One region of the Mesorhizobium sp. ESP6-5 genome, then DNA from elsewhere that is predicted to be linked to it. Evidence: riboswitches for the same ligand, from Rfam matches in the RefSeq annotation. Region 1 holds a riboswitch; the other holds the start of a gene.
What was found. A riboswitch is a leader RNA that binds a small molecule or an ion and turns the genes downstream of it on or off. The one in region 1 is predicted to bind cobalamin.
Positions count from the first base shown of each region.

Region 2: linked by a shared signal. The riboswitch ahead of LB524_RS01105 (DUF1636 family protein) and the one ahead of bluB (5,6-dimethylbenzimidazole synthase) in region 1 are both predicted to bind cobalamin.

Region 1 is NZ_JAIUGR010000002.1:44,765-51,952, forward strand. Features, by position in the region: gene dxs (1-deoxy-D-xylulose-5-phosphate synthase) at 1-815, opposite strand, end outside; gene LB524_RS02640 (pirin family protein) at 891-1,811, opposite strand; gene LB524_RS02645 (DUF2277 domain-containing protein) at 1,851-2,117, opposite strand; gene LB524_RS02650 (exodeoxyribonuclease VII small subunit) at 2,210-2,461, opposite strand; gene LB524_RS02655 (histone deacetylase family protein) at 2,465-3,391, opposite strand; cobalamin riboswitch at 3,570-3,752, shown strand; partial or broken gene bluB (5,6-dimethylbenzimidazole synthase) at 3,824-4,429, shown strand; gene LB524_RS02665 (hypothetical protein) at 4,546-5,529, opposite strand; gene LB524_RS02670 (TetR/AcrR family transcriptional regulator) at 5,620-6,228, opposite strand; gene LB524_RS02675 (MFS transporter) at 6,349-7,188, shown strand, end outside.
Region 2 is NZ_JAIUGR010000001.1:228,964-236,151, forward strand. Features, by position in the region: gene LB524_RS01085 (NADH-quinone oxidoreductase subunit C) at 1-135, opposite strand, end outside; gene LB524_RS01090 (NuoB/complex I 20 kDa subunit family protein) at 140-721, opposite strand; gene LB524_RS01095 (NADH-quinone oxidoreductase subunit A) at 712-1,077, opposite strand; gene LB524_RS01100 (winged helix-turn-helix domain-containing protein) at 1,413-2,612, shown strand; cobalamin riboswitch at 2,642-2,849, shown strand; gene LB524_RS01105 (DUF1636 family protein) at 2,887-3,315, shown strand; gene cobW (cobalamin biosynthesis protein CobW) at 3,318-4,355, shown strand; gene LB524_RS01115 (cobaltochelatase subunit CobN) at 4,374-7,188, shown strand, end outside.

The sequences.
Region 1 (7,188 bases):
GGGATGAGATGCTCCAGATTGTGACCGTCAATCGGGCCGATGTGATAGAAGCCGAGTTCCTCGAACAAGGTGCCGCCGGTGACGTAACCGCGCGCATGCTCGACCGCGCGGGTGATGGCTCGATCGGCTCGCTTGCCGAGATAGGAGGTCAGCTTCTTGCCGAAGTCGCGCAGGCCGACATAGGCCTTGCCGGAAGCCAGACGCGCCAGATAGGCGCTCATGGCGCCGGTTGGCGGGGCGATCGACATGTCATTGTCGTTGAGGATGACGATGAGGCGCGCATCGAGCGCGCCGGCATTGTTCATCGCCTCATAAGCCATGCCGGCCGACATGGCGCCGTCGCCGATGACGGAGATGACATTGTTGCGCCCGCCTGAGAGGTCGCGGGCGGCGGCCATGCCGAGGCCGGCCGATATCGATGTCGAGGAGTGGGCGGCGCCGAACGGGTCATATTCGCTCTCGGCTCGGCGGGTGAAGCCCGACAACCCGCCTTCCTGGCGCAAGGTGCGGATGCGGTCGCGACGGCCGGTCAGTATCTTGTGTGGATAGGCCTGGTGGCCGACATCCCAGATCAGCCGGTCATCGGGTGTGTTGAAGACATAATGCAGTGCCACCGTCAGTTCGACCACGCCAAGGCCGGCACCGAGATGGCCGCCGGTGCGCGACACCGCGTCGATCAGTTCGAGGCGAAGCTCTGATGCCAGTTGCGGCAAGTCGCTCTCGGCCAGCGTGCGCAGGTCGGCCGGGACGCGAACCCTGTCGAGAAGCGGCGTATGCGGCGTTGCGTTCACGTTGGGCCCAGACTTTCTGTTCATCGGCGGGATAGGCCGCCGGCCGGCGAAAGTAAATGCGTGTCGCTGACGCGGACGGTCAGCCCCTCACCGATCTTCTCAGCCTTCCGGCAGCGGGATGAATTCTTTCTCATCGCCAGGAACGATATCGAAGCGGCCGGTCTTCCATTCCTGCTTGGCCTGCTCGATGCGCTCCTTGGACGAGGAAACGAAATTCCACCAGATGTAGCGCTTCGAACCGAGAGACGCGCCGCCGAACAGCATGAAATGCGCACCCATCGATGACGATATGATGATCTCGTCGCCGGGCCGGAACACCAGCAGCCGTTCCGCTGGAAAGGCATCACCCGAAATCGAAACCTCGCCCTCCAGCGTGTAGATGGCGCGCTCCTCGGCATCGGGCGGGATTTTGACGCTGGCGCCAGGCGCCAGCCGCAAATCTGCATAGAGTGTTTCGGAATCGGCCCGCACCGGAGACCGCAACCCCTGGAAATCGCCGATGACGACGCGGCCGCTGACGCCTTCGGCGTCGATTTCGGGAAGCCGCAGCGCCGCTGTGTTCTCGAACACCGGTGCCACCTCTTCCTTGCCGTCCGGCAGAGCCAACCAGGTCTGCAGGCCGGAGATCGACATCGGCGCGCCGCGCAATTCCTGCGGCGTGCGCTCGGAGTGGACGATGCCGCGACCAGCCGTCATCAGGTTCACGTCGCCGGGTTGGATGACCATCTCGGTGCCGAGCGAATCGCGATGCCTGATCGTGCCGTCGAACAGATAGGTCACGGTCGACAGGCCGATATGCGGGTGCGGGCGGACATCGAGCGCCTGGCCGGCGCGCATGATCGCGGGACCCATTCGATCGAAGAAGATGAACGGCCCGACCAGGCGCCGCTTGGCGGTCGGCAAGGCGCGACGCACCTCGAAACCGCCAATGTCCTTGGCGTTAGGGATAACCATCAGCTCGATCTGGTCGCTGGCGAAGGCATCGCCGGCCTCAGGGTCCTTGCCGGGGAAGAAGCTCATGAACTCTCCTCGTCAGCGGTCAGTGGGCGCTTGGGCATATCAGGCGAACCGGATCGCCGCTTTCGCTTTTAATTTGGCCGCCACCTCTTCGCGATTGCGAGGATGCTGGTGGGTTTCGAGGGAATCGAGCAATTCGCGTGCGGATGCCGCGATGGCTTCGACCGCATGATCGAACGCATGCTGGTTCTTGGCAGAAGGCCGCGTCGTGCCGCTCAGCTTGCGGACAAACTGCAGTGCCGCGTCGCGGACTTCGTCGTTGGTTGCCGGCGGATCAAAATTGAACAGGGTCTTGATGTTTCTGCACATCGCTTCCGTATCTCCTCTTGTCCGTTTCAATCGGGACGAACTGTATCCTCAATGATGATCGTGTCCAAAAACCGGTAAGGCTGCTCCGGACCTCAGTCCGCGTCGAGCGGCTCGGTTCCAACCGGCTTGCCGTCGCGCGACAGCCTGATCTTCTCGACCTTGTCCTCGGCGGCCTTCAGCAGCCGGTCGCAATGAACCTTCAGCGCCTCGCCGCGCTCGTAAATCCGGATCGACTGGTCGAGCGGTACGTCGCCACGCTCCAGATCATCGACGATCTTCTCCAGTGCGTCGAGTGCCTGTTCAAAGCTCATCGCCTTGACGTCTTCGTTGATCTCACCGGTCATCATTCATCCTTTCATCAGTCGCCCGACATGGGCGGCGACCGAAAATGCCAATCCCTGCAGATCGTAGCCGCCCTCGAGCAGGCTGACGAGCCGGTTGCCGCCGTGGATTGCGGCGCGCTGCATCAGCTGGCCGGTCGCCCAGTCGAAATCGTTCTCGGTCAGATTGATTTCCGCCAGCGGGTCGCGATGGTGCGCGTCGAAGCCGGCCGAAACGATAATCAGATCCGGCGCGAAATTGTCGAGTGCCGGCAGCACGCGCGACAGGAACGCATCGCGAAACACCTCGCTGCCCGTCCGAGGCGCCAGCGGCGCATTGACGATGTTGCCGGCGCCGGTCTCACTCTTCGCGCCCGTGCCGGGATAAAGCGGCATCTGGTGCGTCGAGCAATAGAGCACCGAGGGATCGTCCCAAAAAATATCCTGCGTGCCGTTGCCGTGGTGCACGTCCCAGTCGACGACAGCGACACGCTCGGCGCCGTGCTTCTTCTGCGCATGGCGCGCTGCGATTGCCGCCGTGTTGAAGAAGCAGAAACCCATGGCCGTGGTCTTTTCGGCATGGTGGCCGGGCGGACGGGCGGCGACGAAAACGTTGTCGGCACGGCCCGCAAAGACGTCGTCGACGGCGGCATTGGCGGCACCGATCGCCGTAATCACCGCTTGCCAGCTTTTCGGGCTGGCGGTGGTGTCGGCGTCGATGCGGGCAATGCCTTCGTCGGGGATGGCGGCGCGGACACGCGCGACGAAATCGGCGGGATGCGCGTAGAGGATGGTCGCCTCGTCGCCTTGCGGTGCCTCGACGCGGTCAAGCGCGGCAAAAGCTTCGTCGTCGAGCACGCGCTCGATGGCGCGCAGGCGGTCGGGCCGCTCGGGGTGACCGGGCGGCGTGATGTGTTCGAGAAAGATCGGGTGCGTGTAGAGACGGGTGGCCATGCCCCCTATCTAGTGCCCCGGCGCCGTGATGGCCATGCGTCGCGGCTTGATCGCTGGGGAAAATCGAACCTGCGTCCATTGATGTCGCTGCGGGCATTGGCGGCGCCGGCCCTTCGGCGTAAGGTCGCAACCACTGCCTGGTGCCCGCCGGGCTGTTTGTTTTAGCCGCATTTTGCGACGCCAAGTGATTCCACTTGGCTGCAAATGCCCTGGCGGGAGAATCGGGAACACGGTTGAACTCCGTGGCGTGCCCAACGCTGTGAGGGGGACCGCGCCGGTAAATGCCACTGTCGATGACGGGAAGGCACCGGACGCGGGTTGATCCCGAGCCAGAAGACCGGCCTGGCAGGCATCGTCATCCGCATGGTCAGGCGGATGACATCGATTGCAATCGCAAGGGGACAAGCGATGCCGGAAGCTATGACCACTCCAATGGGCGATGGATTTGACCAGATTGCGCGCGACGCTGTTTACCGCGCCATCTTCACGCGGCGCGACGTCCGCAGCCATTTTACATCGGAGGCCATTGACGACGAGGTGCTGGCGCGGCTGCTGCTTGCCGCCCACCACGCGCCATCGGTCGGCTTCATGCAACCTTGGAATTTCATCGTCATTCGCGATGCCGCGCGGCGGGCGGAAGTGCGCGACCTGTTCCTGGCCGCGCGAGAACGGGAACTGCCTGAAATCGAGGCAGAACGGCAGGCGCTCTACCGCAAGCTTAAGCTGGAAGGCATTTGCGAAAGCGCGCTCAACATCTGCATCACCTGCGACCGCGAGCGCTCGAAAGGCTCGCCGCTGGGGCGCTGGCACAATCCGGAGATGGATCTCTACAGCACGGTCTGCGCGGTGCAGAATTTCTGGCTGGCGGCACGCGCCGAGGGCGTCGGCGTCGGCTGGGTCAGCATCATCGAGGCGCAAGCGCTGAAAAGCTTGCTGGGTATTCCCGATCAAGTGACGCCGATCGCCTATCTCTGCGTCGGCCGCGTTTCCGAATTCGCACCGAAGCCGGATCTCGAAACACACGGCTGGGGCCGGCGGCTGCCGTTGCCCGAGCTTATCATGAGCGAGACTTTTCGCGGACAAGGCGAAGCGCCGCTCAAATCAGCAGTGGCGCGCCTCGGTACCGCCGCCGGTGCGCCCGCGAGCCTAGCCGATCAGCGCGTCGCGCCGGCCGTGCCCCAGCGCGAACCGCCGAAAGTGGAGAGCGCCTTGTCCTTGAGTTCCCTGAACTTCGACGAGGCTTCGGCCAGCCTGGCGTCCCAGGCGGCATCGGGCACCTGACCCTCGATGGTCTTGAAATAGACCTGCATCAGGCAGGCAATGGCGAACGGCTCAATGAAGGCCGCCTTGAAAGCCCAGGCAAAGACGATTGCCAGCACGAAAGCCCAGCCGGCGAGCTGCCCGGGCATGACGTAAAGAATAGCGGCTGCCGGAGCCAGCATCAGCAGGAAAATCACGAACGACACGCCCCACATGATGACCCCTAGCCAGACGGCATTCTTGACCATGGTCTTGCCGTTCTGGGCGTAGAGCACAACGCCTTGGCGCGCGGTTTCGAACGGCGAGGACGAACTGATGCGGATGTTGTAGCCGAGAATGATCTCGTCGACATAGGTCAGCGACAGGCGAATCACCGTGTTGAGGAACGAAACCAGGCCGCTCAGGCCAGGAATGGGCAGGAAGGCCGCGATGCCGCCGAGCAGGCCGGTGATGGCGCGTATGGCGCCCTTGACCAATTGGTCGACGACGAAAAGGATGTTGGCCTCGGCAAAACGCTCGGTCACGACCTCTTTCGCGTAGGCGATCTGGTTCTGGCCGTGGGGAATATCATTGCCGTCGATCAGATGCACCATGACGGCGATATGGCCCGCCTTGACGACGTAGAGAATGTATTCGCGGATCCAGTAGACGGCGATCGAGACGATGCCGAAACCGACCACGCCGCCCCACATCGCAAAAGACAATGGTCCGTCGGGATCGGTGGAAATATGGCCGACGCCATAGCCGACGGAGGCGCCGGTGCCGGTGGCCACGATGTAGGCCAGCGTGATGCCGAAATAGACGATCATGCGAAAGACAATGAAAGGCCAGGTCCGCATCATGATGGACACCGACCTGCCGATATCGAAATCCCACATGCCCCGAATCTCCCCTCAGAGATGGCTGCGGAGGATGCGCTCAAACCGGCTATTGTCAATTGCAGGCAGTGGCGGGACTGCCATGGTGGTTCATCTTGAAAGCGCTTCCGGCTTTTTCAGCAGGCCTTCGAGCAATTGCTTGAACGCGGCCACCACCATCTTCGATGTCGTTTCGGGATCTTGCGAATTGGCGATGCGCTGCGCGGCCTGGCTGCTCGCCCCATTGATCAGCCGCGCTGCCGACTCCGGGTCGACGCCGGGGACGACCACCCCTTCCCGCTGCAGCGCTGTCAGATGATCGGTCATTGAACCGACGCAGGCATTGGCATTCGACCACAGTGCCGGATCGCCCAGCACAGCCGGACCATCCCGGAACATGATGCGCTGGATTTCCGGCTCCAGCGCCATTTCGATATAGGTGGTGCATTCGTCCACGAAATGCTGCCAGCGGGTCGGCGCCCGCGACGCGACCTCATTCACCCGGGCCGCCATTTCCGCGTCGATTTCGGCGATAACCGCCTCAAGCAGTCCCTTCTTGTCGCCGAAGTGATGATAAAGGGCGCCGCGCGTCAGCCCGGCCGACGCGGTGAAATCATCCATCGACGCTTCGGCATAGCCGATGGTGCCGAAAGCCTGGCGCGCCGCGGCGATCAGCTTGGCGCGTGTCTCGGCGATCATCTCCTTGCGCGGTCGATGCATGCTTCTGGCCTTACTTACATACGCTCCGTATGCCAATTGACATACGCGACGTATCCTCTATTTAACACTTATACGTCTCGTATGTAATTGTCGAATCGCCCCTTGTCGAGGAACAGGATCATGCAAAACCCCTATTCGGAAATCTTTCGCGCTCCCGGAGCCACGGGCTTTGCCGCCACCGGCTTCATGGCGCGCCTGCCGATCGCCATGGCGCCGATCGGCATCGTGGCGATGCTGTCGCAGACGCGTGGCGAATACTGGCTGGCGGGTGCGGTTTCGGCGACATTCGCCTTGGCCAATGCCTTCCTGGCGCCGCAGATATCGAGGTTGGTCGACCGCCTCGGCCAGACGCGGGTTGTCGTACCCACCACCATCATCTCCGTGCTCGCATTCGCGGCCCTGATCGCATCGGCCAATCAAGACTGGCCGGTATGGACGCTGTTCGCGTCGGCGCTGCTGGCCGCGGCAATGCCAAGCATGCCGGCCATGGTGCGGGCGCGCTGGACCGAGATTTTCCGGGGCCGGTCCGAGATGAACACCGCCTTCGCCTTCGAGTCGGCGGCGGACGAACTGGTCTATATTGCCGGCGCATCGCTATCTGTGGGCCTCAGCGCCGCGCTGTTCCCGGAAGCGGGCGTGCTCGTCAGCACGCTGTTCCTCGCCTTGGGCTCGATAGCCTTCATTCTGCAGCGTTCGACCGAGCCGCAAGTGCGGCCGGTGGACAATGGCTCCAGCCGCTCGGCAATCCGCCTGGGGCCGGTTCAAATCATCACCTTCGCCATGATCTTCATCGGCGCGACCTTCGCGACGACGGAGGTGAGCACGGTGGCGATCACCAAGGAACTCGGCCAGCCGGGCACTGCCAGTCTCGTCATCGGTGTCTATGCGCTGGGCTCCTTCGTGCTCGGCATCATCATCGGCGCGCTCAACCTGAAAGCACCGCTGCAGCGCCAGCTCGCC
Region 2 (7,188 bases), on a different contig from region 1:
GAAGGTCATCACCTCGATCAGGTTTTGAGGCTCGACGTGAACGGTGAGCTCGCCATAGGCGAATACCGCATCGCCGAAGCGGCCAGGCAGCTTCTCGCCGAGATAGGTCGACAGTTCGCTTAAGGAGGCGGCCATGGATTTACCGTTCGATCGTGCCGGTGCGGCGGATCTTCTTCTGCAGCAGAAGAATGCCATAGAGCAGGGCTTCGGCGCTCGGCGGGCAGCCGGGCACATAGATGTCGACCGGCACGACCCGGTCGCAGCCACGCACCACCGAATAGGAATAGTGATAGTAGCCGCCGCCATTGGCGCAGGAGCCCATCGAGATGACGTAGCGCGGCTCCGGCATCTGGTCGTAGACCTTGCGCAGCGCCGGCGCCATCTTGTTGGTCAGCGTGCCGGCGACGATCATGATGTCGGACTGGCGCGGAGACGCGCGCGGCGCGACACCGAACCGCTCCGAATCGTAGCGCGGCATCGAGGTGTGGATCATCTCGACCGCGCAGCAAGCCAGACCGAAGGTCATGAACATCAGCGAGCCGCTGCGCGCCCAGGTGATCAGCGCCTCGGTCGAGGTGACCAGAAAACCCTTGTCGGCAAGCTCATTGTTGATTTCGAGGAAGAAGGGATCGTCCTCCCCCACCGGCCTGCCGGTGTTGGGATCGATAATACCTTTGGGCTTCGGCGCGACGAGGGTGCCTGAACTGTCGTTCAATCCCATTCCAGCGCTCCTTTTTTCCATTCATAGGCAAAGCCGATGGTCAGCACTGCCAAAAACACCATCATTGACCAGAAACCGAGCATGCCGATCTTCGAGAAGGACACTGCCCAGGGGAAGAGGAAGGCAACTTCCAGGTCAAATATAATGAACAGGATCGACACCAGGTAGAAGCGGATGTCGAATTTCATGCGGGCATCGTCGAACGAGTTGAAACCGCACTCGTAGGCGGAAAGCTTTTCGGGATCGGGGTTGCGATACGCCACCAGGAACGGAGCCGCCAGCAGCGCCAGGCCGACGACCAGTGCCACGCCGATAAACAGGACGATGGGCAGGTACGAACTGAGAAGTGCGTTCATGCAGCGGCTTTCCGTTGGCGCCAATCCATTTTGACTACAGCACCGAACCTTAATGCGGAAGCGTGACAGATTAACCGCTGAACCGTTTTAAGGGGCCTATGCTGCAACGCGGCGAGGGTTAGCGCAGCACTTCCAGCGAAGCAAGTCAAACCTTGTTCAAAACACCGAGCTGGACGGCATTCCGGGAGAAACTGGTCCCATCCGCTCCTGTTTGATTTCCTTCGCTTTTAACTCCACTTTTCTCTCCTGACAGGGTTGCCGCCAAAACCCTGCTAGCATGGACGGGAATCACGCCGAGCAATGACGCCAGACAGGTCCATCAGGGACGCATCCGAATGAAGGAAAAGATCTCGCTTGCCGCCGCGCGGCGCATCGCGCTCGCCGCCCAGGGATTTCTCGATCCCCGCCCCGCCGGCACGCCGGACCGCCGCCATTTCGCCCGCGTTCTGTCCCGCACCGGCCTGTTGCAGATCGATTCCGTCAGTGCGGTGGTGCGCGCTCATTACATGCCGCTCTATTCGCGTCTCGGCCCCTATCCCCTCGCTTTGCTCGACAACGCCGCCGTGACGCGCAAGCGCACCGTCTTCGAATATTGGGCGCATGAAGCCTCGTTCCTGCCGGTCGAGACCTACCCACTGATGCGCTGGCGCATGCAGCGCGCCGAGCAAGGCGATGAAATGTATCTGGGGCTGGCCAAATGGGGCCGCGAGCACGCCGCCTATATAGAAGAGATCTACCGCGAGGTCGTCACGCGCGGGCCGATCGCCGCTTCGGCGCTCGAAGGCCAGAAAGGCTCCGGTGGCTGGTGGGGTTGGAGCCATGCCAAGCACGCCTTCGAATGGCTGTTCTGGGCCGGGCGCATCACCACCGCGCACCGGCGCGGCTTCGAGCGCTTTTACGACCTGCCGGAGCGCGTGCTGCCGCAGGCGATCCTCGATCTGCCGGTACCGACGCCTGAGGACGCGCACCGCGAATTGCTGCGCATTTCCGCCCGTGCCCATGGCGTGGCGACATCAGGCGACCTGCGCGATTATTTTCGACTCTCGCCGGCCGACATGAAAGGCCGGCTGGAGGAACTGGTCGAGCTCGGCGACTTGCTGCCGGTCCGTGTCGAGGGCTGGGACAAGCCGGCTTACCTTCACAAGGACGCCCGTATCCCGCGCAAGATCGAGGCCCGCGCTCTGCTGGCGCCGTTCGATCCGGTCGTCTTCGAGCGTTCGCGCTCGGAGCGGCTGTTCGACTTCCATTACCGCATCGAAATCTACACGCCGGCCGACAAGCGCCAATACGGCTACTATGTCCTGCCTTTCCTGCTCGGCGACAGGATCGTGGCGCGCGTCGACCTCAAGGCTGACCGGCCGGCCAGTGTCCTGCGCGTCCATGCCGCCTACGCCGAGCCCGGCGCACCGCCCGAAACCGCAGCCCAGCTCTTCGAGGAATTGAAGCAGATGCAGGGCTGGCTTGGCCTCGAGCGCATGGAAATAACGCCTGCCGGCGACCTCGGCCCGGCGCTGTCCGACATCGCGGTGTCGTAAGCTCGCGTTGACACCGCTGCCCGCAAGAGCCTAAATCCCATCCAGACGGTCTCCTCTCGGCAAAGGGAGGAGCCAAGAGGGAATGCGGTGCGGGATTGAAGATCCCAAATCCGCGGCTGTCCCCGCAACTGTGAGCGAAGAGCCAAGGCCGAAAGCCACTGGGATTGTCCCGGGAAGGCGGCTACCCAAGGCGATGACCCGCGAGCCAGGAGACCTGCCGTCTGGAATGCAAGAATCCGATCGCCTGGCGGGTTTTCCGGGCAAGGAGCCTGATGTGGATCGCGACAGCAGTTTTTCGGCTGAAACAACCGACATTTCGTCCGGCGGGGATCATCCCCTGGCCGGCATCACGGTCATCGTCTGCGCTTCCTGTCGCGACGAGACCGGCTCCGACGCCCATCCCCGGGCCGGCGAACTTTTGGCCGAAGATACGCGCCAAGCCGCCTCGGGCGAGAAGATTCGCATCCGCACGGTCGAATGCCTCGGCAATTGCAAGCGCCGGCTGAGCGCCGCGATCCTGCGCGACGGCTGCTGGAGCTATGTGTTCGGCGATCTGACCGCGAGCAGCGGCGCCGATCTCGTCACCGGCGCGAAACTCTTCGCCACCTCGAACGACGGCCTCATTCCCTGGCGAGGCAGACCCGATAGCCTCAAGCGCGGCCTCGTTGCCCGCATCCCTCCCCTCGACATGCTGAAAGATTGATCATGACAACATCTCTGTCCCGCGTTCCCTGCACCGTCGTCACCGGCTTCCTCGGCGCCGGCAAGACGACGCTGGTCCGCCATCTCCTGGAAAACGCCGGCGGCAAGCGGATTGCCATCATCGTCAACGAGTTCGGCGACATCGGCATCGACGGCGAGATCCTCAAGGGATGCGGCATCGACACCTGCCCAGAGGAAAACATCGTCGAACTGGCCAATGGCTGTATCTGCTGCACCGTGGCCGATGATTTCGTGCCGGCGCTCGACCAGATCCTGTCGCTGACGCCTAAGGTCGACCATATCCTGATCGAAACCTCGGGCCTCGCTCTGCCCAAGCCGCTGGTCCAGGCTTTCCAGTGGCCGACGGTGAAGAGCCGCGTAACGGTCGATGGCGTCATCGCCGTGGTCGACGGTCCCGCACTGGCGGAAGGCCGCGTCGCCAACGACATGGACGCCCTGCAGGCGCAGCGCGCGCAGGACGAGAGCCTCGACCATGACGACCCGGTCGAGGAAGTGTTCGAGGACCAGATTGCCTGCGCCGACCTGATCATCCTGTCGAAGAGCGACCTGATGGATGCCGCCGGTTCAGCCCGCGCCAACGCCATTATCAACGAACACTCCGCCCGCGCCGTGAAGATCGTGCCGACGTCTCATGGCAAGGTCGATCCCTCGGTGCTGCTCGGGCTCGGTCTCGCCGTCGAGGACGACATCGAGAACCGCAAGACCCATCACGACGACGAACTCGACCATGAGCACGATGATTTCGATTCCTTCGTCATCGACATTCCGTCGATCGCCAATCCGGACGAGTTGGCAAAGCGCGTCGCGATCGCGGCCGAACAGGAGAACGTGCTGCGGGTGAAAGGCTTCGTCGAGGTCGGCGGCAAGCCGATGCGGCTTTTGCTGCAGGCGGTCGGTCCGCGCGTCAACCATTATTACGACCGCGCCTGGACGGCTGACGACGACCGGCGCTCGCGCCTTGTCGTCATCGGGCTCAAGGGGCTGAACCGCCCGGCGATCGAGCATATACTCGCCGGCTGAGCTCAGACACGGACCGCAATGCACATCCTCACCACCACTTCCGCCTCGCTCGACGATCTCGCCGAGCCGGTCGATCTTCGGCAGACGCCGGCGGACATGGTGGCGCTGTCCTTCACCGACAGCGACCTTGCCGGACTGGCCGCGGCATGGAAGGCCGACGCCGACCGGCTGCCCACGATGCGGCTGGCTGCGCTGCGCGACCTGCGCCATCCCATGTCGGTCGATCTCTGGGTCGACAGCGTCGCCCGCCACGCCAGGATCATCCTTGTGCGCATTCTCGGCGGCTATGATTGGTGGCGCTATGGCTGCGACCAGTTGGCCGCGGTTGCCCGCGAGCGCGGCATAAAACTGGCGCTGCTTCCCGGTGAAAGCCATGACGAGGACATCAGGCTGATCGAAGCCTCGACGCTGCCGCGCGAGGAACTGGACGGGCTGCTCAACTATTTCCGCGAAGGCGGACCGGCCAATATGAGCGCGCTGGTGCATAGGCTTGCGTCGCTTGCCGGATCGGACGTGGCCGTGGCCGAGCCGGTCAAGGTGCCGAAAGCGGGTTACTATCAACCGGCATTTGGCGTCGTAGAAAAGTCGGAACTCGGCGCCGACAAGTTCGGCGCGCCCATCATCCCTATCCTTTTCTACCGTTCGATGCTGCTGGCCGCCGATGTCGCCCCCATCGATGCGCTTTTTGATGCGCTGGAGCAGCGCGGCATGCTCCCGGTTCCGATCTTCCTTTCCAGCCTGAAGGACCCAGCGTCCCTAGGGTTCGTCGAAAACGCCATCGCATCGCTAAAGCCCGCCGCCATCATTACCGCCACAGCCTTCGCATCCGGCGCCGAGCCCGGCGTCGAAACCCTGTTCGACCGCGCCGGCGTGCCGGTTTTCCAGGTCATCGTCGCCACCACCCGCCGCGACGTCTGGCAGGCCAACCAGCGCGGGCTGGCGCCCGCCGACCTCGCCATGCATGTCGTGCTGCCCGAACTCGACGGCCGCATCCTGGCTGGCGCGATCTCATTCAAGGACGAAAGCGAGGTTGACCCGGCGCTAGGCCATCGCGCCTTCGCCAACCGGCCGGAACCGGATCGCGTGGCGCAAGTGGCGAACCGCGTCGCGGCCTTTATCCGGCTGCGAGCAACGCCCCGCGCCGAGCGCAAGCTGGCGATCCTCATCCCGGATTATCCCAGCGCGCCCGGCCGCACCGGCTACGCCGTCGGGCTCGACGTGCCGTCCAGCGTGCTTGCCATGCTGCATGATCTCAAGGAAGAGGGCTATGCCGTTGAGGGGATTCCGCAAACGGCACGTGAGTTGCTGGATTTGCTGGCAAGCGGCGGGCACGGACTGGCGTTGCAGGATTATTTGGGGTTTTCGAAGGAGCTACCGCCCGCAGCAATTGCCGCGGTAGAAGCCGCTTGGGGAAAGGCAGAGGGGACAGGTTTGCGCGAGGCGCCCCCCTCTGTCCTGCCGGACATCTCCCCCACGAGGGGGGAGATTGCCCTCCGATCGCCGCTTTCGCTGACCATCAAGGACGCAGGGGAAGAGCCGGCTGTCACACTGCCGATCTCCCCCCCTGTGGGGGAGATGTCCGGCAGGACAGAGGGGGGCGCGACGGAACGCCAACCTTCGCTGGCTGGCTTGGAAAACCACTTCCCCTTCCGCGCCGCAATCTTCGGCAATATCACCGTGGCGCTCGCTCCCGACCGTGGCCGCTCGGCCGACCGCCGCGCCGATTACCACGACCCGGTGCTGCCGCCGCGCCATGCATTGCTCGCCTTCGGCCTCTGGCTGCGCAAATCGCTCGGCACTCACGCTCTCATCCATGTCGGTGCGCACGGCACGCTGGAATGGCTGCCGGGCAAGACGGTTGCGCTCTCGCAAACCTGCTTCCCCGAGATCGTCACCGGCGCATTACCCGTCATCTATCCCTTCATCGTCTCCAATCCCGGCGAGGCGGCACAGGCGAAGCGGCGGATCGCCGCCGTCACGCTCGGCCATCTGCCCCCGCCGCTGACCGGCGCCGGGTTGGACGAGAACCAGCACAAGCTTGAACGGCTGGTCGACGAATACGCGCAGGCGGATGGGCTTGACCGCCGCCGCCGCGACCGCCTGGCCAGGCTGATCATCGAAACCGCGCAGACGACAGGCCTCGCCGTGGAGGCAGGCGTCGCCGGCACCGACGCGCCGGACGAGGCGCTGCGCCGCATCGATGCCTGGCTCTGCGATCTCAAGGATTTCGCCATCAAGGACGGGCTGCATGTCTATGGCCGTGCAGCCGAGGACGAGCCCGACCTTATGCGCCGGCAAAGCGCCGAGACCGAAAAGGCCGCATTTCTCGACGCACTCGACGGCCGCCACGTCAAGGCAGGCCCGGCCGGCGCCCCCGCGCGCGGCCGTTCCGACGTGCTGCCCACCGGCCGCAACCTGTTCACTTCGGACCCGCGCACGATGCCGACGCCGACCGCTTATGAGATCGGCAAGGCCGCTGCCGAAGAAGTGGTGCGCGCCTATATGCAATCGCATGGCGACTGGCCGCGCTCGCTGGTCATCGACCTCTGGGGTTCGGCGTCGCTGCGCACCGGCGGCGAGGAGATCGCGCAGGGGCTTTCGCTGATGGGCTGTCGGCCGCAATGGGATGCCGCCACCGGCCGCGTCACCGGCATCGAGGTGCTGCCGCCGGCCACGCTTGGCCGTCCGCGCGTCGACGTCACCTGGCGCATATCAGGCCTGTTCCGCGACATGTTCCCGACCCAGATCGCGCTGATTGATGCCGCTGCCAACGCCGTTGCCGCGCGCAACGAGGAGGATTCGGAAAACCCGCTTGCCGCAAGGACGCGTGCCG